Regions from separate parts of the Nonomuraea recticatena genome, predicted to be linked through region 1. Evidence: predicted binding sites of a transcription regulator. Region 1 holds the regulator's gene; the other holds the start of a gene.

The links. Region 1 encodes LexA, which represses DNA repair genes until DNA is damaged. Its sites were predicted from a motif close to TCGAACANNTGTTCGA; they were not measured.
Region 2: the regulator LexA is predicted to act here: its motif matches at 2,937-2,952, upstream of recA (recombinase RecA).

Annotation. Positions count from the first base shown of each region.
Region 1 is NZ_BAAATE010000007.1:289,466-298,751, forward strand. It holds gene ABFX50_RS17115 (vitamin B12-dependent ribonucleotide reductase) at 1-2,511, opposite strand, end outside; gene nrdR (transcriptional regulator NrdR) at 2,508-2,963, opposite strand; gene ABFX50_RS17125 (hypothetical protein) at 3,897-4,073, shown strand; gene ABFX50_RS17130 (LysM peptidoglycan-binding domain-containing protein) at 4,171-4,476, opposite strand; gene ABFX50_RS17135 (hypothetical protein) at 4,473-4,766, opposite strand; gene ABFX50_RS17140 (hypothetical protein) at 5,695-6,318, shown strand; gene lexA (transcriptional repressor LexA) at 6,830-7,537, shown strand; gene ABFX50_RS17150 (glycoside hydrolase family 6 protein) at 9,121-9,286, shown strand, end outside.
Region 2 is NZ_BAAATE010000003.1:66,352-75,637, reverse strand. It holds gene recX (recombination regulator RecX) at 1-1,540, opposite strand, end outside; gene ABFX50_RS06640 (hypothetical protein) at 1,584-1,706, opposite strand; gene recA (recombinase RecA) at 1,720-2,826, opposite strand; gene ABFX50_RS06630 (hypothetical protein) at 3,064-3,333, shown strand; gene ABFX50_RS06625 (MarR family winged helix-turn-helix transcriptional regulator) at 3,316-3,741, opposite strand; gene ABFX50_RS06620 (DMT family transporter) at 3,796-4,149, shown strand; gene ABFX50_RS06615 (DMT family transporter) at 4,162-4,482, shown strand; gene ABFX50_RS06610 (AAA family ATPase) at 4,460-4,750, opposite strand; gene ABFX50_RS06605 (DUF3046 domain-containing protein) at 4,782-4,976, opposite strand; gene ABFX50_RS06600 (hypothetical protein) at 5,022-5,216, shown strand; gene ABFX50_RS06595 (VOC family protein) at 5,221-5,709, opposite strand; gene ABFX50_RS06590 (pyridoxal phosphate-dependent decarboxylase family protein) at 5,751-7,070, opposite strand; gene ABFX50_RS06585 (Lhr family helicase) at 7,188-9,286, shown strand, end outside.

The DNA of each region.
Region 1 (9,286 bases):
CAGGTGGTCGAGCGCCAGACGGCGGAAGATGTAGTCCATCACCGAGGTCGCCATCCGCACGTCCGGGTCGTCGGTCATCCCGGCGGGCTCGAAGCGCATGTTGACGAACTTGCTGACGTAGGTCTCCAGCGGCACGCCGTACTGCAGGCCTATGGACATCGCCACGGAGAAGGCGTCCATGACGCCCGCCAGCGTCGAACCCTGCTTGGACATCTTGAGGAAGACCTCGCCGAGCCCGTCGTCGGGGTAGGACGAAGCGGTCATGTAACCCTTGGCGCCGCCCACGGTGAAGCGGGTGGTGACGCTCGGCCTGGAGTTCGGCATCCTGCGCCGGGTCGGGCGGTTGACCTCGATGACCTTGACCTCGGGCTCGGCCGCGGCCTTGGTCTCGTCCTTCTTGGCGCCGTTGCCCGCTGACAGCGGCTGGCCGACCTTGCAGTTGTCGCGGTAGACGGCCAGGGCCTTGAGGCCGAGACGCCAGCCCTCCATGTAGACCTGCTCGATGTCCTCGATCGTCGCCGACTCGGGCAGGTTGACGGTCTTGGAGATCGCGCCGGACAGGAACGGCTGCGCGGCGGCCATCATGCGCACGTGGCCCATGGGCGCGATCGCCCGCTCGCCCATCGCGCAGTCGAAGACCTCGTAGTGCTCACGCTTGAGGCCGGGGGCGTCGACGACGTGGCCGTGCTCGCCGATGTACTCGACGATGGCCTCGATCGACTCCTGCTGGTAGCCGAGCTGCTTGAGCGCCCTCGGGATCGTCTGGTTGACGATCTGCATCGAGCCGCCGCCGACGAGCTTCTTGAACTTCACCAGCGCCAGGTCGGGCTCGATGCCCGTGGTGTCGCAGTCCATCATCAGGCCGATGGTGCCGGTCGGCGCGAGCAGCGACGCCTGGGCGTTGCGGTAGCCGTTCTTCTCGCCCAGCTTGAGGCACTCCGACCACTGCTTGGACGCCTCGGCGTGGATCTTGCCGTCCATCGTGCCGAGGGTGCGCAGGCCGTCGTTGGCGCCCGCGTGCTTGCGTATGACGCGCTTGTGGGCGTCGGCGTTCCTGGCATAACCCTCGTACGGCCCGACGACCGCGGCCAGCTCGGCGCTGCGCCGGTAGGACACGCCCGTCATCAGCGAGGTGATCGCCCCCGCGACCGCACGACCGCCGTCGGAGTCGTAGGCGTGACCGGTCGCCATGAGCAGCGCGCCCAGGTTGGCGTAGCCGATGCCCAGCTGACGGTAGGCGCGGGTGGTCTCACCGATCTTCTCGGTCGGGAAGTCGGCGAAGGTGATCGACACGTCCATCGCCGTGATGATCAGCTCGGTGAGCTTGACGAAGCTCGCCACGTCGAAGCTGTTGTCGTCCCTCAGGAACTTCATCAGGTTGATGCTGGCCAGGTTGCACGAGGAGTTGTCCAGGTGCAGGTACTCCGAGCACGGGTTGGACGCGGTGATGCGGCCGGTCTCCGGGCTGGTGTGCCAGTCGTTGATCGTGTCGTCGTACTGCACGCCGGGGTCAGCGCACTCCCACGCGGCCTTGGCCATCTTGCGGAAGAGGTCCTTGGCGTCGACCTGCTCGATGACCTCGCCGGTCAGGCGGGCGCGCAGGCCGAACTGCTCACCCTTGTCCACCGCGCGCATGAACTCGTCGGAGACGCGCACCGAGTTGTTGGCGTTCTGGTACTGGACGCTGACGATGTCCTTGCCACCGAGGTCCATGTCGAACCCGGCGTCGCGCAGCGCGCGGACCTTGTCCTCCTCGCGCGCCTTCGTCTCGATGAACTCCTCGATGTCGGGGTGGTCGACGTCGAGGACGACCATCTTGGCGGCCCTGCGGGTCGCGCCGCCCGACTTGATCGTGCCCGCGGAGGCGTCGGCGCCGCGCATGAAGCTGACAGGGCCGCTGGCCGTACCGCCGCTGGACAGGAGCTCCTTGGAGGAGCGGATGCGGGAGAGGTTCACCCCCGAACCCGAACCACCCTTGAAGATCACGCCCTCTTCCTTGTACCAGTCGAGGATCGACTCCATGGTGTCGTCCACGGCCAAGATGAAACAGGCGCTGACCTGCTGCGGGCTCTGCGTGCCCACGTTGAACCACACCGGCGAGTTGAACGCGAAAATCTGGTGGACCAGCGCGTGCTTCAGCTCGTGGTCGAAGATCTCCACGTCCTCGTCGGAGGCGAAGTAGCCGTTCTCCACCGCGGTCCTGGTGTACATCCCGACCACGCGGTCGACCAGCTGCTTCAGGCTCCACTCGCGCTGCGGCGTGCCCACGGCGCCGCGGAAGTACTTCGTCGTCACGATGTTGGCCGCGTTGACCGACCAGAACTCGGGGAACTCCACACCACGCTGCTCGAAGTTGATCGAGCCGTCCCGCCAGTTGGTCATGACGACGTCACGGCGCTCCCACGTGATCTCGTCATAGGGATGCACTCCGGGCTTGGTGAAGATCCGCTTCATCTTCAACCCCTTGCGCTTGCCCCCACGCGTCACTGAACCGCTGACCGTCTCCGTCATGACTCCCCCTTCTCGGCTTTCAGTTGCTTGATCTCGGCTTCGAAGTCCGCCAGGCTCTCGAAACCGCGATATACCGATGCGAACCGCAGATACGCCACCTCGTCCAGGTCCCGCAGCGGCCCGAGAATCGCCAGACCGACCTCGTTGGAGGGGATCTCGGCCGCTCCTCTGGCCCTGATGGCCTCTTCCACGCGCTGCCCGAGTTGCGCGAGCGAGTCCTCGGTGACGGGCCTGCCCTGACACGCCCTGCGGACGCCGGCGACCACCTTGTCCCTCGAGAACGGCTCGGTCACTCCGCTGCGCTTGCTCACCATCAGCAGGACCGTCTCCTGCGTGGTGAACCTGCGCCCGCATTCAGGGCAGGTACGGCGACGCCTGATGGCGCCTCCGTCGTCCGTGGAGCGGCTGTCGATGACCCTGGTGTCCGGGTGACGACAGAACGGACAGTGCACCCTTCGCCTCCTCGGCCGCGACATGGGCTCACCACTCGTAAAATGCTCGTCGGCAGACGCTCGCGCCCGCGCCACGGGCTGCCATGGAGCGGTCACGGAAACACAAGTTGTGGTGAACTACATCGGTGTAACTACTAGATGTTGTGGTCCAACCGTAGAAGCGCGCGACCATGAACGCAAGTTGGCCCGGCCCATCCAACCGAAGTCGCTGATCAGCCGCGCTGGAGCCCTGGAACGTCGGCGTGTCGCACTGGTGGGACGGGGATGGGGTTGCGTGACGGGTGTCGCCGATGGCCGAATCACCCTTGGATGGGGGTGATGTGAGGCGGCATGCCGGAGTGTCCAGTACGGAGGCGTGACCGCTTGGGTTCACGTAGATGGAGCAACGGGTCACCCTCCTGGATTCCCCCGGCCACGACCCCTCGCGCCCGCCGTCAGACCCGCCAGAGCACGCCCTACGCTTCAGGGAGCGAATCGACCCGAAGCACGAAACCGGCAACACGCGGCAACCCGAAAGCATGAGGCAACACGGGGCAGCCCGGAACACGGAGCAGCACGCGGCAAACCCGCAAGCATGAGGCAGCACGCGGCAACCCGCAACACGGAGCAGCACGCAAAACTGGCGCCCCAGAGAGCGACCCGAGGGGCGCCCCAGAGGGCCGAATGATCCAGAGGAAGGGCGACCCGACCCGAAGGGCGACCCGACCCGAAGGGCGACCCGACCCGAAGGGCGACCCGACCCGAAGGGCGACAGAGGGGAGAGCGACCCAGCGGAAAGCGCAACCCAGCGGGAAGCGCAGCCCGAAGCACAGAACGACGACCCCGGAGGGCAGAGCAACCCGTTGGAAACTCGGGGCGAGGGCTCAGCCAACGCTGCGGCGGGCTCTCACACCATCCAGGAGGCCGCTCCCCGAGAGGCGGCGTCGTCAGGCTGTGCGGTCCGGGAAGCCCATCGCCCAGCCTCTACCGGGCCTCCGGCGGCGAGACCGGCGGCATCGTGGTCAGCTCCACGATCCCGCCGAGCCTGACCGGTCAGGCAAGGGGCTGACCAACATCTTCGTCGTCAGCGACTCCCAGCAGATGTACGACTCCGTCGGCGTACTGACCTGAGACGCCATCGTCAAGACCCACGGACTCGAGACACGGTCGTCGAGACGCCCGGACCCAAGACACCGTCGTCAAGACGCACGGACCCAAGACACCGTCGTCAGGGCGTGCGGTCCGGGAGGTACAGTCGGCCGCCGGGACGGATCAGTGAGCTGCTCAGGCCGTTGAGCCGCATGATCTCCCCCGCCGTCGCGGCCGTGTCGTCGCCAGGTGACACCGCGGCGGCGATGGTCCACAACGTGTCGCCCTTCTCCACGACCACCCACGGCAGCCCTTCGCGTCCCATGCCCCTCGACTCCTGCGCGATCGCCCAGCTGGTCGCCTTGGCGCCGAGCACGAACCCGCCCAGCGTCAACGCCGCGAACAGCCCCACGAGCACGATCCGACCCCGCCTGGTCAACCTCATCGGAGCTCGCCGAACCGCCTCACCTCGCGGGCCTGCCTCCGCCAGCCGTACGCGCGGGTCGGGCCACCCTCGAGCACGATCTCCCGCCCTTCGCCTGCCGAGCGCCCGCCGGACCCGAAGCACGGCCAGCCGCGGACCCCGCAGACCATCCAGCCCGCGCACAGCACCGCGATTCCTGCTCTGCGGTCGACCGACCCCGTCGCGCGGCCTGTCGACTCGCCCCTGCCTGCCGCCTCGCCCCTGCCTCTCCCCTCGCCCCTGCCTGTCGCCTCGCACCTGGGCCTCCGCACGGCCCCGTCCCGCCCGGCGCCCCTTCCCCACCGGGCGCCGCTGCCCTTCCTCCGAGCGCCGCTGCTCTCTCACCTGCGGGCGTTCGGAGCGCCCGCCTCGCTTCTCCGCGCCCACGTCCGAGTAGGCCAGCCGGAGACCCCGCGCCTCACCACCGACCGGCAGGCCGGTGGATCGGACAGCTCGCGAATCGTCACCCACACGCGAAAAAACCTTCCCCTCAGCATTGGCGGGCGGGCGGGCTTGCCGAACGGCTCCCGCGCCGGCTCGCAGACGCGCCCACCAGCCCGACTTCACCTCATCGCCGACCGGCCGGCGGCTGGGCCGACCTGTGCCTGCGTCACCGCGAGACCGGGAACGGATCCACCGGTCTCCTCTGACCTCCGCGTCGCCCGGCGGGCGCGTCGATCCGCCGTCCCGCACCTCAGCGATTCCCCTGGGCCCACTCGTCACCGCCCCCAGCCGTTCCGTTCTGCCTCCCGTGCCGGGTTCGCGTCGCGGCCGCACCGGCTCCTGGCTCGCGCCGCCTTGCAGTACCCGCAACCGCCTGTCCCCCGACCGGCCTGCCCCCGTCACAGGACGCTCCTCACCTCGCCCCCCGCCACCCCGCCGAGCCCCCGCACGGCGCCCCCGCCGCTCCGACTCGACCTCGTCCACCGTGCTACGACGCTTCTCGTACGGCCCGGCCTCCCTCACCGTGCTGCGACCTCCCCCGTACGGCCCGGCCTCCCCCACCGTGCTGCGTTCTCTGCCGTACGACCCGGCCACCGTGCTGCGATCTGTCCCATACGGCCTTCCCGCTTCCCGCGCCCCTCGGCCTCCGCGGTCAGCCCCGACCCTGCCCCTCGCTTTGCCACCTTCGCCATCCCGCCCCGTCTCCTCTCTTGCCCCGCGGCCTCCCCCGTCCGACGCCATATCCCCCCTCTCCCAATGGCCTCCGCCACCCCGCTCCCCCGCACCCCGCGCTCCGTGACCCCCGCCATCCCGCTCCCCCTCACCCCGTCCTTCATGGCCTCCGTCAACGCGCTCCCGCCGGCCCTGGCCTGCGCGACCGCCGCCATCCCCTACCGCCGCGCCTCGTCCTGCACGATCTTCGTTATCGAGCTTCCACTCACCCCGTCCTGCACGACCGCCGCCGTCACGCACCGTGGCACTCCTCGCCCCGCGACCCCCGTCAACACGTTCCACCTCACCCCGTCCTGCACGGCCTCCGTCAACGCGGTTGCGCCCACCCCCTGCACGACCGCCGCCGTCACGCACCGTCGCATCCCTCGCCCCGCGACCCCCGCCATCCCGATCCGCCCCACCCCGTCCTGCACGACCCCCGCCATCCCGTACCGCCGCGCCCCTCGCCCCGCGACCCCCGTCAACACGCTCCGCCGTGGCACTCTCTCTGCAGCCTTCACCGTCCGGGTCGGCCTCCTGCCATGCCCGGCGGGCTTTCCCGTACGCCCCGGTTTCGCCCCGCACCCGATGGCCACCCCCTTGCGACGGCGCGCTCTGCCTCGACCTGGAGCCTTCGCCGTACCGTTCTGCGGCTTCTGCGCTCCTTAGCCCATCCGGCTCCGGACCCACGCCACCAGGCGCACTGGGTGTCTCAGCGGCAGCGGGGGCGGGGTCGGCGCGACCTCGGCCTCTGGAACCCGCCTGACGGTCGTGCTCCATTGGGGGGTCGCAGGCCGTACCGGCGAATGAGCGGGGTGGCGGCACCAGACGGAGGCGGCGCGCGCCCTCGGGGGCGCGCCGGCGCTCCTCTCTCGTGATGTCGGCGATCAGGGTGAGTTGGCTGTCTTGGCTGGTTGAATCTGTGCTTGTGGTCGCCCGCACTGATGACCTCCCGCCACCGTCGACCCACGGAAAAGGTCGAATAAAGATCAGCGAATCGAACACGGTGTCGATCGAACTCCCGTACGATGTTGTACACCACGTCGCCGACGATTTCGAGGAAGACTCGAACAATTGTTTGAAGTTGATCTCAATCGGCGGTACGGTCGCTGTGTGCGACATGAAGACCACGGACCGGAAGGCGCGCCGATGAAGCGGGCCGCCGGGCGAGGAGGAGAGCATGAGCGAGCGGAGTGACGACAACGGCGTCAGCGACCTTGCGGTTCGCCGTCGCGACTCCCTGGGCCTGACGCCCAGGCAACGCAAGATCCTTGAGGTGATCCGCGACTCGGTGCAGCAGCGGGGCTACCCGCCGTCCATGCGCGAGATCGGCGAGGCTGTGCAGCTGACGAGCACGTCCAGCGTCTCGCACCAGCTGACGGCGTTGCAGCGCAAGGGCTATCTGAGGCGTGATCCACACCGGCCCCGCGCTCTTGAGGTCAGGCTGCCCGGCGAGCCGGTGCTGTGGGTCGACCCCGACGGCGGCGTCGACGAAGCCCCGGTGAACAGGCCGACCGCGGCGTATGTTCCGCTGGTCGGGCGCATCGCCGCCGGTGGTCCGATCTTGGCCGAGGAGAGCGTCGAGGACGTCTTCGCGCTACCCAAGCAGCTGGTCGGCGAGGGCACCCTCTTCCTCCTCCAGGTCACCGGTGACTCGATGATCGAGGCGGCCATCGCCGACGGGGACTGGGTGGTCGTACGGCAGCAGCCGGTTGCCGAGAGCGGCGACATCGTGGCGGCCATGATCGATGGCGAGGCGACGGTGAAGACGTTCAAGCGCAAGGACGGCCATGTCTGGCTGGTCCCGCACAACTCCAACTACGACCCGATCCCCGGCGACGAGGCCAGCGTCCTGGGCAAGGTCGTCGCGGTTCTCCGCCGCCTCTAGCCGCGGGGCTCTCCACCGCTCGATCGGCCTCTACTGGGAGACGGCCGATCGAGCGGCCCGTGGTGCATGCCGCACAGCTCTCCAAGCCCGCGACCTTCAGCCCTTCGAGAAGGCCGTGAGGCGCGGGTGCCACACGGTTCCTCGACCGCGAGAGGTCGTGAACTTTCTACAGTCCGATCGCCGGGCCAGGTTGGCTGGCTGCCCGGGCTCGGGCGCTTGACGTGCGGCTTCCCATCGTCCGAATTTCGCGCGAGCCCCGTAATCGAGTATCGCGATTGCTCGAGTATCGTGCGAGCTCAGGTTGCTAGATCGCCACGCCGGTCCGACGGCCGATCGCACGGCTTCCTATTCATGTCGCGTATCTCGCCCACGTCTGAGCGTCGTGCGACCGCGGTTTGATTGAACGACGCATGAGACAGCAAGCGCGGCCTGCTCGGACGATGCCTGAGCGCCCTACAGGCGCGACGGTTCGCCAGTGCCTGTGGCATCACGCGAACGCGGGCTGTCGGGTGGCATATGAGGTAGCGAGCGCGATCTGTTCGAACGGTGCCTGGGCGCTCAACAGCTCGGGCTGATCGACCAGTGTCTGAGGTGTCGTGCGAACGCGGTCGGATCCAACGGCGCGTGAGGCAATGATCGTGGCCTGCGCGAACCGTGCCTAAGTGTTGCATCTGGGGCTGTTCGAACGGCGTCGGGCACATGCCTCGGCAGCGTGCACGCGGAACGCCGGATGATGCCGCCCCTGAGACGGCGGGTTGGGCGTCGGTGAGGTTGAGGCTCACGCAGGATCTTGCAGCCTGGCATGCCTGTCGGCCTCGCGGTCAACCCATGGCTGACATGAGAGTCCACCTCGCGGTCGGTCAATGGGCTGGCAGGAGAGTCCACGTCGCGGTCGGTCAATGGCTGGCATGGGCCGTTTCACAGTCAGTCATCGGGTACGGCACGAGCCGAGAGGTCGCCGAAGATCTCGCCCTCGTCGACGACGAACGAGACGTCGTCCACCCTCGCCTGGTCGCGAGGCCGTGGCGCGTGTCTCACCTCGCGGCCTGACGGGGTGAGCGCATGGCACCCCTCCCCTCATCGCTTGCAGCATCGGAGCGCAGTCTTGGGTCGCTCGATCGGTCCTCCGGCGGGGGCGTCCGATCGAGCGGCCCATCTCAGTGGACTCTCGAGGCGGCAGCGACCCCTACGATTCCTCCGGGGCTCGCCGGAAGGGCACGTCTCTAGCGAGAGGAACTGGGGAAGGGGCGTGGAGACGACCTGGCCGTACTGACACCAGAAGTGAACCAGCCACCCTAAGCGAATTGAATGGCACGCCCCCTGAAGCCGCGCCCAGGAGCGCCTCCGGGCTCGGCTGCTGCGCCCTGCCGTCCTGCGAAGACGGCCGGACCTGCGCTCCCTCGGCTGAGCAGTCTGGCGGTGCCCCCGTACGGCGCGGCGCACGGTGGCGACACGCCCACTCCTCAAGCGAGCTGCGCGAGCCCTTGGCGGACCACTGCATTCCACAAAAGGTCACGGAAGCGGTTAAATCCTGTGATATTGGATCACCGACATGATGTTGGAATCCAGAAGGGACGCCTTTCGTGCGATTGTTAACCCGCCTGATGGCGGTCACCGCCTCGACGGTGACCGTGCTGTCGGTGACAGCCGCCGTCTCCGCCGCCGCGGTTCCCGAACTCGTGGTCAACGGCACCTTCGGCAGCGGCACCGCTCCCTGGTGGAAGTCCGCCAACACCACGATGGCCCTGG
Region 2 (9,286 bases), on a different contig from region 1:
TCGTGCGCCGGGTGACATCCGGCCACGCGCCCCAGTCGCGCGACGCCCCAGGATGGTCGGCGTCGCGTCCATGCCCGCCGGCCTCGTTCCCCCGACGGTCGATTCCGCGTCCAGCTCCTTCGGTCCCACGACCCCGAAGCTCGGCATCACGCCCGAGTTCGGCGGCTTGGCGCTCTCGGTGATCGGTTCGAAGCCTGGGGGCGTCGGGAAGCCGGCCCTCGGAGGCAGTCGGGAGGGCATCGGGTGTCTGCGGATGACCGCTGTCTGCCTGCGGCCTGTCGCCGCCCTCGTCGGACGTGTTGGGGGACGACGAATGCTCAGAGGATCCCTCGAAGACGCCCCCCGAAGTCGGCCACCCTCCCGCAGAAACACCTTCCGGAGTCGGCCATCCTCCCTGAGAGACGCCTTCCGAAGTCGGCGAATCACCCCCGGAGATATGTTCTGGCGTCGGCCGCTCTCCCGTAGCAGGCGACTCTCCCAGCGCGGACTGTTCTCTCGGCGACGGGCCCGCCCTACGGGGCTGCGTCTTCGATGGAGTACCTGTCGAAGCCGCGTGTCCTACGGATGAGGCGCTCGGCCGGGAGGTTGCTGCGACGGCAGGCTCGATGCTGTCCACCCGAGACTCGGAGGCGTCCTCCGAAGGCGGGATGGCTGCCCGAGGTTCGGCGACTGCGGCCCGAGGTTCGGAGGTGTCTCCCCACGGCTGGGCGGCTGCCCGAGGCTCGGTGACTTCCCGAGGCTCGGTGGTTGCCGGAGGCTCAGGGGCGTGGTCGCTTGTCGTGGCATTTGACGACCATGGGGAACGACTGGTTGGTTCGAAGCGCCAGATCGGGCCGTCGTCCTCCGTGTCGCGTGACGCCCTGCGGCTCTTGCGGGCACGGGTTGGGCGGGCGAGGTCGGCGACGCCGTCGGGGACGCGAGACCAAGCGCCCTGGCCCGCCTCGTCGCCAGGGCCCCATCCGCCCGAACTCCACGCGCCAGCAGCCGAGCGCTCCCCGCCCCAGGTGCTGTCTGCCGAGCCGCCGCCGTCATCGGCCGACCCGCCGCCCAGGCCCCAGCTCTCCCGGGCCGACGCCTCCTGCGAACCCCAGCCGTCCTGAGGCGTCGTGTCGTGCGACCCCCAGCCACCGGGGGGCGCGTTCGAGCCCCAGCCGCTCTGCGGCGCCGAGTCGTTGGTGGTCCAACCGTCCCGAGTCGCCGGGTTGTCGGTGGTCCAGCCCTCTGCGGTCGACGGGGCGTTGGCGGTCCAGCCGTTGTCGGCCTCTGTGACGCCCTGTCCCCAGCTTCGGGTGGCCGCTGCGCCTTCCTCACCCCACACGGGGACCGCACCCTCGCCCACACCGATGTGAGCCGACGGGCCGTCCGCTTCGCCACCGGGCTGACCCGAGGTGCCGTCCGAGCTCTCGGCCCTGCCACTCGCCGCACCGGCCGCCTCTGCGCGGGCCGCTTCCGCACGGGTGCCCGGCGCCGGGCGGTCAGCAGCCTGGCCATCGCTCGTCGTGCCGGTCGATGCCCCGCTGACGTCGGGCTCGGGCGTCATCTCGGCCGTGCCCCTGCCCTCGTCGTTCGCTTCCGCTCTCACGTCAGACACCGTGCCGTTCCGAGGTCGGGTGCTCGGCCTGCTCGTGGTCGTTGGCGGTGGGCCCGCCGTCCCTCTGGGGGGCGGCGGGGTTCGGGCGGGGGACGGGGGCCGGCGACATGCTCATGCCTCAGACCGGATCAGACGTCACCGGGCTTGGGCGTGGCGGCGGCCTTGGAACCACGGCCGGAGGGCGCGGCGGCGACCGGAGGAGCGGCCGGGGCCGCGGGTGCCTCGGCCGGGGCGTCGACGCGCGGCCCCACACCCAGCTTCTCCTTGATCTTCTTCTCGATCTCGTTGGCCACGTCGGGGTGGTTGCGCAGGAAGTTGCGCGCGTTCTCCTTGCCCTGGCCGAGCTGGTCGCCCTCGTAGGTGTACCAGGCGCCGGACTTGCGGACGAAGCCGTGCTCCACACCCATGTCGATGAGGCCGCCCTCGCGGGAGATGCCCACGCCGTAGAGGATGTCGAAGTCGGCGACGCGGAAGGGCGGCGCCATCTTGTTCTTGACGACCTTGACGCGGGTGCGGTTGCCGACCGCCTCCGTGCCGTCCTTCAGCGTCTCGATGCGGCGGATGTCGAGGCGGACCGAGGCGTAGAACTTCAGCGCCTTACCACCGGTCGTGGTCTCGGGCGAGCCGAACATGACGCCGATCTTCTCGCGCAGCTGGTTGATGAAGATGGCCGTGGTGCCGGTGTTGTTGAGCGCACCGGCGACCTTGCGCAGCGCCTGGGACATCAGACGGGCCTGGAGACCGACGTGGCTGTCGCCCATCTCGCCCTCGATCTCGGCCTTGGGCACCAGGGCCGCGACCGAGTCGATGACGATGATGTCGACGGCGCCCGAGCGGATCAGCATGTCGGCGATCTCGAGCGCCTGCTCACCGGTGTCGGGCTGGGAGACGAGCAGGGCGTCGGTGTCGACGCCGAGCTTCTTGGCGTATTCGGGGTCGAGGGCGTGCTCGGCGTCGATGAACGCCGCGATGCCGCCCGCCCGCTGCGCGTTGGCCACCGCGTGCAGCGCGACCGTGGTCTTACCACTGGACTCGGGACCGTAGACCTCGATGATGCGGCCCCTGGGGAAGCCGCCGATGCCGAGCGCGACATCGAGTGCGATCGAACCGGTCGGCGTCACCTCGATGGGAGCCCTGACGTCATCGCCGAGGCGCATGACGGAGCCCTTGCCGAACTGCCGCTCGATCTGTGCGAGGGCAGTCTCAAGGGCCTTCTCGCGGTCGTTGATAGCCATGGGAACTCCCCTGGAGGGTCGTGTCTGGTCGGTCGAGTGAAAGCTACGCGGTGGGACCGACAATTTTCCGCCGAGCCGTGCAGGAAGCGGTTCGGCGAGTTTCATAGTAGCCGAACGACTGTTCGATGGCGCCCCGAACACGCCGAGTCGCCAGACATTCCCTGACATTACGCCGGGCGTGTTGCCATGGCCGCTGAGCTGGGGAGATCCTTGGGAAAAGGGTCGAGAGGCGGCGACGTGACGAGCACCTACACCGGGCAGCGGCGTACCCAACTGGAGGCGCTCGCCGAGCTGCTCCCCGCCCACGCGCTCGTCGGGCGCATGGTCGGTGGAGACGATCCCGTGCTGTGGGTCTGGCATCCGCGCACGGGCCGGCAGACGATCATTTTCGCGACGCCGTCGACGTCGGCGTGGGTCTTCCTGTGGTCGCCCGGCGGCCACGGCACGTCCGACGACCTCGAAGGGACGATACGCGCGGTCGCGGCGGTCCTAGCCGACGGCGAATGACTCACGCAGCGCGGACACCGTGGCCGTGAGGCCGTCGGAGGCGGCGCGGTCGAGGGCAGCGGTGAGCGTCTGCTCGTAGAGGTCGCTCGCCCCCTCCTTCCGCTCCCTCCCCGCCTCGGTGATGACGGTGTAGACGCCCCGGCGGTCGTTGGCGCACAGGTCACGGCGGGTGAGCCCGGCGGCCTCCAGCCGTCCGACCAGGCGGGTGACGGAGCTCTGGTTGAGCCCGAGCAGGTCGGCCAGCTCCTGCATGCGCAGCTCGCCGCTCCTGGCGGTCGACAGGTGGCACAGCGCGCGATACTCCGACAGGCCGAGGCCGTGCCGCTGCAGGGCCGCGGCCAGTTCGTGCTCCACTCTGGCGTGCAGCCGTACCACTCCGACCCACATGTCGTCGTCGAGCGTCGCCATCCGGCTCTCCTCCCGTGTTGACATCCATTCTATGTGTATGCACAGAATATGTATGTGCATACAAGAACTCAAGCATGGGCCTACCTTCTCATCGCCGCCGTTTTCGAGGTGGTCTTCGCTCTGGGCACCAACGCCACCGAGGGCTTCACCCGGCTCGGCCCCTCCCTGCTCACCGTGGCCGCCGCGGCGGGCGGCATCTTCTTCCTCAGCCTGGCGCTCAGGACACTCGACGTGGGTGTCGGCTACACCGTCTGGACGGGCATCGGCTCGGTCGGCACCGTCGTGTTCGGCACCGTGATCTTCGGTGAGTCACTGAGCGTGTGGAAGGTGCTGGCCTTCCTTCTGATCATCGGCGGCGTCCTCGGCCTCAAGCTGGCCGACCGCCTCTCCCCTTCCACCACAGTCTGAGGAGTGACCGTCATGGCCTGGATCTATCTCTCCATCGCGATCGTCTTCGAGATCGCCTTCGCGCTCGGCACCAACGCCACGCAGGGCTTCACCCGGCTGTGGCCGTCCGTCTTCACACTGATGGCGGCGGCCGGCGGGATCTTCACCCTCAGCCTGGCGCTCAGGACACTCGACGTGGGTGTCGGCTACACCATCTGGACCGGCGTCGGCTCCATCGGCACCGTGCTTCTCGGCGCGCTGATCTACAAGGAGCGGATCACCGCCGCCAAGCTGGTGTCCTTCGCCGCGATCATCGGCGGGATCGTGCTGCTCAAGCTCTCCGCAGGTGTCTGAGCACGAATCCGACCCGCTCCTGTACGGCGAGGCGGGGCAGCTCGACCAGCGAGTAGCCGTAGTCGAGGTACGCCTCCGTGACCCGGTCGTAGGTCAGGGAGGCCTCCTCGAGCATCTGCCTGCGCTCGGCGTCGTTCTCGAAGATCTCAGGCCACAGGGGCGCGACGAAGACCTCGTGGTGGTACCGGAAGCTCTTCGCGGCGGCGTCGTGCGCGGGGACCGGCCGCCCCTCCAGACCCGGCCCGCCCGTGACCACGACGAACGTCATCGGCCGTGCTTGCTCCCCTTGCACGGCCGGCTCAGCGCAGGCGGCTCGACACGTCCTCCACCTGGCACACCGCCCGCCAGACCTCCTTCGCGCTCACGCCCTGCGCGAGCGCCTGCTCGACCGTCCGTCCCCCCAGGGGCGCGATTACGTAGTCGCGGGCCCACGACTCAGCGTAGGGATCGCCGAAGTGGGCGCGCATCCGTCTCCAGAACTCGGTCAGGCGCATGCCACCAAGTATGGAACCCGCCGCCGAATGGGTAGGACAAGCCTCATGGCGAAAACCCCCAAATCGGCTCCCAAGCCGTCAGCCACCGCCAGGACACATCGGGAGCGTCGCCGCAGCCTGCTCCTCCAGCTGCGCCTCGCCGTACAGAAGGACAAGGCCGACCGCGCCGAACGGCACGCGGGCCTGAAGCGGCAACCACGGCAGGGCAGGCCGCGCGATCGCAGGGCGTCGAGGAGATAGACGTCTACAGCACGCGCGAGCCGTACATCTCTCCGAGATGGTCGGCGAGCAACTCCAGTCTGGCGCCGTCGGGGTCCCTGAAATAGATGGAGGCGCCGCTCTCGATCTGGTGCGGCACGCCGGCCATCTCCAGCTTGCCCTTCAGCCGTTCCCATGTGGCGGGGTCCACGGAGATCGCGATGTGGTGCAGCCCTCCGAGGACCTCCTGGTAGGGCGCGAGATCGAGGCCGGGGAAGTCGAAGAAGGCCAGCAGGTTGCCGTTGCCGATGTCGAAGAAGAAGTGGTTGGACCCCTTGTAGTCGCGGTTCTCGAAGATCTCCGTGAGCGGGAACTCCAGGAGGTCCTGGTAGAAGCGGATGGTCTGTTCCACGTCGGAGGAGAGCAGCGCGAAGTGGTGCAGGCCGCGCGCACTGCTCGAGGGACGGTGCGGGAGGAGGTACTGCCGCCTGATGCGCTCGCGATCAGCCTCGATGGCCGAATGGTCGATGGTCACGTCGCTCACCTCTCCCGCTCTATGTCCCCGCAATTCCCGCCTCAATCGCGCATGGTGGCGACAATCTCCTCGACGATCTCGATCGTGGTGCCCGGATGCAGGAAGGCGAACCTGGCGACGGTCTCACCCTCCCAGCCGGTCGGGGTGACGAATCCGACCTGTCCCGCGAGCAGCCGTTCCGACCAGGCGTAGTAGTCGTGAGAGGTCCATCCGCGGCGGCGGAAGAGCACAGCGGACAGCTCCGGATCGCGGATGAGCTCCAGGTGGTCGCTCTGCCTGATCAGCTCGGCGCTCTCCCTCGCCAGCGTGAGCCCTCGCTCGACGGCCTCGGTGTAGGCGTCGGTGCCGTTGACCGCCAAGGAGAACCACAGCGGCAGGCCGCGGGCTCGCCTGGTCAGGTGATAGGCGTAGTCGGTGGGGTTCCACTCGCCGCCGTCGGTGTGCAGGACGTCCAGGTACGAGGCGTCCTGCGTGTGCACGGCACGCGCCAGGCGCGGGTCGCGATAGATCAGCGCGGCGCAGTCGAACGGGGCGAACAGCCACTTGTGCGGGTCCACGACGAAGGAGTCGGCGTGCTCGATGCCCTCGTAGCGGTGGCGCACGGAGGGGGCGAACAGGCCCGCGCCGCCGTACGCGCCGTCGACGTGGAACCACAGGCCGCGCTCGCGGGCGACCTCCGCGACGCCCTTGAGGTCGTCGATGATGCCCGCGTTGGTGGTGCCCGAGGTGGCGACGACGCCGATGACGTTCTCCTGGCCTTCGAGCGCGCGCCGGAGGGCCTCACCCGTGAGGCGGTGGTCCTCCGACGGCACGACCAGCGCCTCGACGCCGATGATGCGCAGGGTGTTGGAGATCGACGAGTGCGCCTGGTCGCTGACGGCGATCTTGGCGTTCGGCAGGCCGGCCGTGTCGCGGGCGACGACCAGGGCGGACAGGTTGGCCGCGCTGCCGCCCGAGACGAAGCAGCCGCCCGCGGTGCCCGGCATGCCCGCGCGGTCGGCGATGAGCCTCAGGACCTGGTTCTCCGCCGCGATGGCGCCCGAGGCCTCCAGCCAGCTGATGCCCTGCAGGGAGGCGCACGAGACGACCATGTCGAACAGCAGCGCGGCCTTGGTGGGGGCGGCGGGGATGAAGGACAGGAAGCGGTTGCTGTCGGCGGAGATGACCGCGCGCGAGAGCTGCTGGTCGTAGATGTCCAGAACCCTGGCGGGGTCGTTGCCCTTGGCCGTCATGAGCCCGGCGAGCGCCGCGTCCAGCTTGTCCTTCTCGCCCGGGTGGTCGAGGGGAACGGGATCGAGGGCGAGGCGCTGCCTCATGTAGTCGAAGACCAGGTTGGTGAGGCGCTCGTCATAGCTATGCACGCGTGCATTATGCGGATAAAACCGAAAAAGGGGTAAATAACGGGCAGCGATCTTCCTAACTGCCCGTCCGGGACGGCCCGTCGAGGTTTTGTCGGTACGGCGAGGCACCATGGTGGGATGAGCGCGCTCGACCACTTCAGCAGGATGACCCGTGACTGGTTCACCGGGGCATTCCTGGCTCCCACACAGGCCCAGGAGGGCGCGTGGGAGTCGATCGCGCGCGGCGACAACACGCTGGTCGTCGCGCCCACCGGGTCGGGCAAGACGCTGGCCGCCTTCCTGTGGTCGCTCGACCGGCTGGCGGCCGAACGAGCCGGTGAGGCCGACCCCGCAGGCGCTCGCAGGTGCAGGGTGCTCTACGTCTCGCCGCTCAAGGCGCTGGCCGTCGACGTGGAGCGCAACCTGCGAGCTCCGCTGGCAGGGCTCAAGCAGACGGCGCGCAGGCTCGGCCTCGCCGTCCCCGAGATCTCGGTGGCGATCCGCTCGGGCGACACCCCTGCCGAGGATCGCAGGCGGTTCGCCACCAAGCCGTCCGACATCCTCATCACCACGCCCGAGTCGCTGTTCCTGCTGCTCACCAGCCAGGCGCGCGAGGCGCTGCGCGGCGTCGAGACGGTGATCGTCGACGAGGTGCACGCGGTGGCCGCCACCAAGCGGGGCGCGCACCTCGCGCTCAGCCTGGAGCGGCTCGACGCCCTCCTCGAACGGCCCGCCCAGCGCATCGGGCTGTCGGCGACCGTGCGCCCCGTGAGCGAGGTGGCCGCCTTCCTGGGCGGAGCCAGGCCCGCCGCCGTGGTGCAGCCGCCTTCCGACAAGCGCATCGAGGTGCAGGTCGTCGTCCCGATCGAGGACATGACCGAGCTGGAGGCTCCGGCCGTCCCCGATCCCGAGGCGTTCGCGCCCGAGCCCGCGCGCCGCTCGATCTGGCCGCACGTGGAGGAGCGGCTCTTCGACCTGATCGAGGCGCACAGCTCGACGATCGTGTTCGCCAACTCGCGACGGCTGGCCGAACGGCTGTGCACGCGGCTGAACGAGCTCGCCTACGAGCGGCAGCAGGGCGTCGAGGCGATCGACCTGTCGATCTGGGAGACCGTTCCCGAAGACCACGAGGACCTGGGGCCCGACGATCCCCGCCTGACGGCAGATCTCGAGGCTCCTCGGCCCGGTTCGGAGGCGCGCCGCCCGTCCGGTTCGCAGGCTGACGGTTCAGCCGGTTCGACGGCGGGCGGTCCGGACGGTTCGGAAACGCGCGGTTCGGAGACGGCGGAGGGACCGGCTGCTCGGCGCCCTGGTGGGGAGGCGACCGCGGCGGCGGGGGCGCGACGGGCGCCTGCGGAGATGATGGCGCAGGCCGGGGCGAGCAAGGGCGCGGTCCCCGAGATCGTGCGCGCCCACCACGGGTCGGTCTCCAAGGAGGAGCGGGCGCAGATCGAGGAGGCGCTGAAGTCGGGACGGCTGCCCGCCGTGGTGGCCACCTCCAGCCTCGAGCTGGGCATCGACATGGGCGCCGTCGACCTGGTCGCCTGTGTGGAGGCGCCACCCAGCGTGGCCAGCGGCCTGCAGCGCATCGGCAGGGCAGGCCACCAGGTGGGCGCGGTCTCCAAGGGCGTGATCTTCCCCAAGTACCGCGGCGACCTGATCCAGACCGCTGTCGTCGCCGAGCGCATGCAGAGCGGAGAGATCGAGGAGATGCGCTACCCGCGCAACCCGCTCGACGTGCTCGCTCAGCAGATCGTCGCCATGACCGCGCTCGAGGACTGGACGGTCGACGAGCTCGAGGAGGTCGTGAAGCGGGCCGCGCCGTACGCCACGCTGCCGAGGAGCGCCCTGGAGGCCACGCTCGACATGCTGGCGGGGCGCTATCCGAGTGAGGAGTTCGCCGAGCTGCGTCCGCGCCTGGTCTGGGACAGGGTGACGGGCGTGCTGCAGGGCCGTCCAGGAGCGCAACGGCTGGCGGTGACCAACGGCGGCACGATCCCCGACCGCGGGCTGTTCGGGGTGTTCCTGGTCGGCGAGAAGGGGTCGAGGGTCGGCGAGCTCGACGAGGAGATGGTCTACGAGTCGAGGGCGGGCGACGTGTTCGTCCTCGGCGCCACGTCGTGGCGGATCGAGGACATCACCTCCGACAGGGTGCTGGTCTCCCCCGCTCCCGGCCAGCCGGGCAAGCTGCCGTTCTGGCACGGCGACGCGCCAGGACGCCCCGCCGAGCTGGGCAG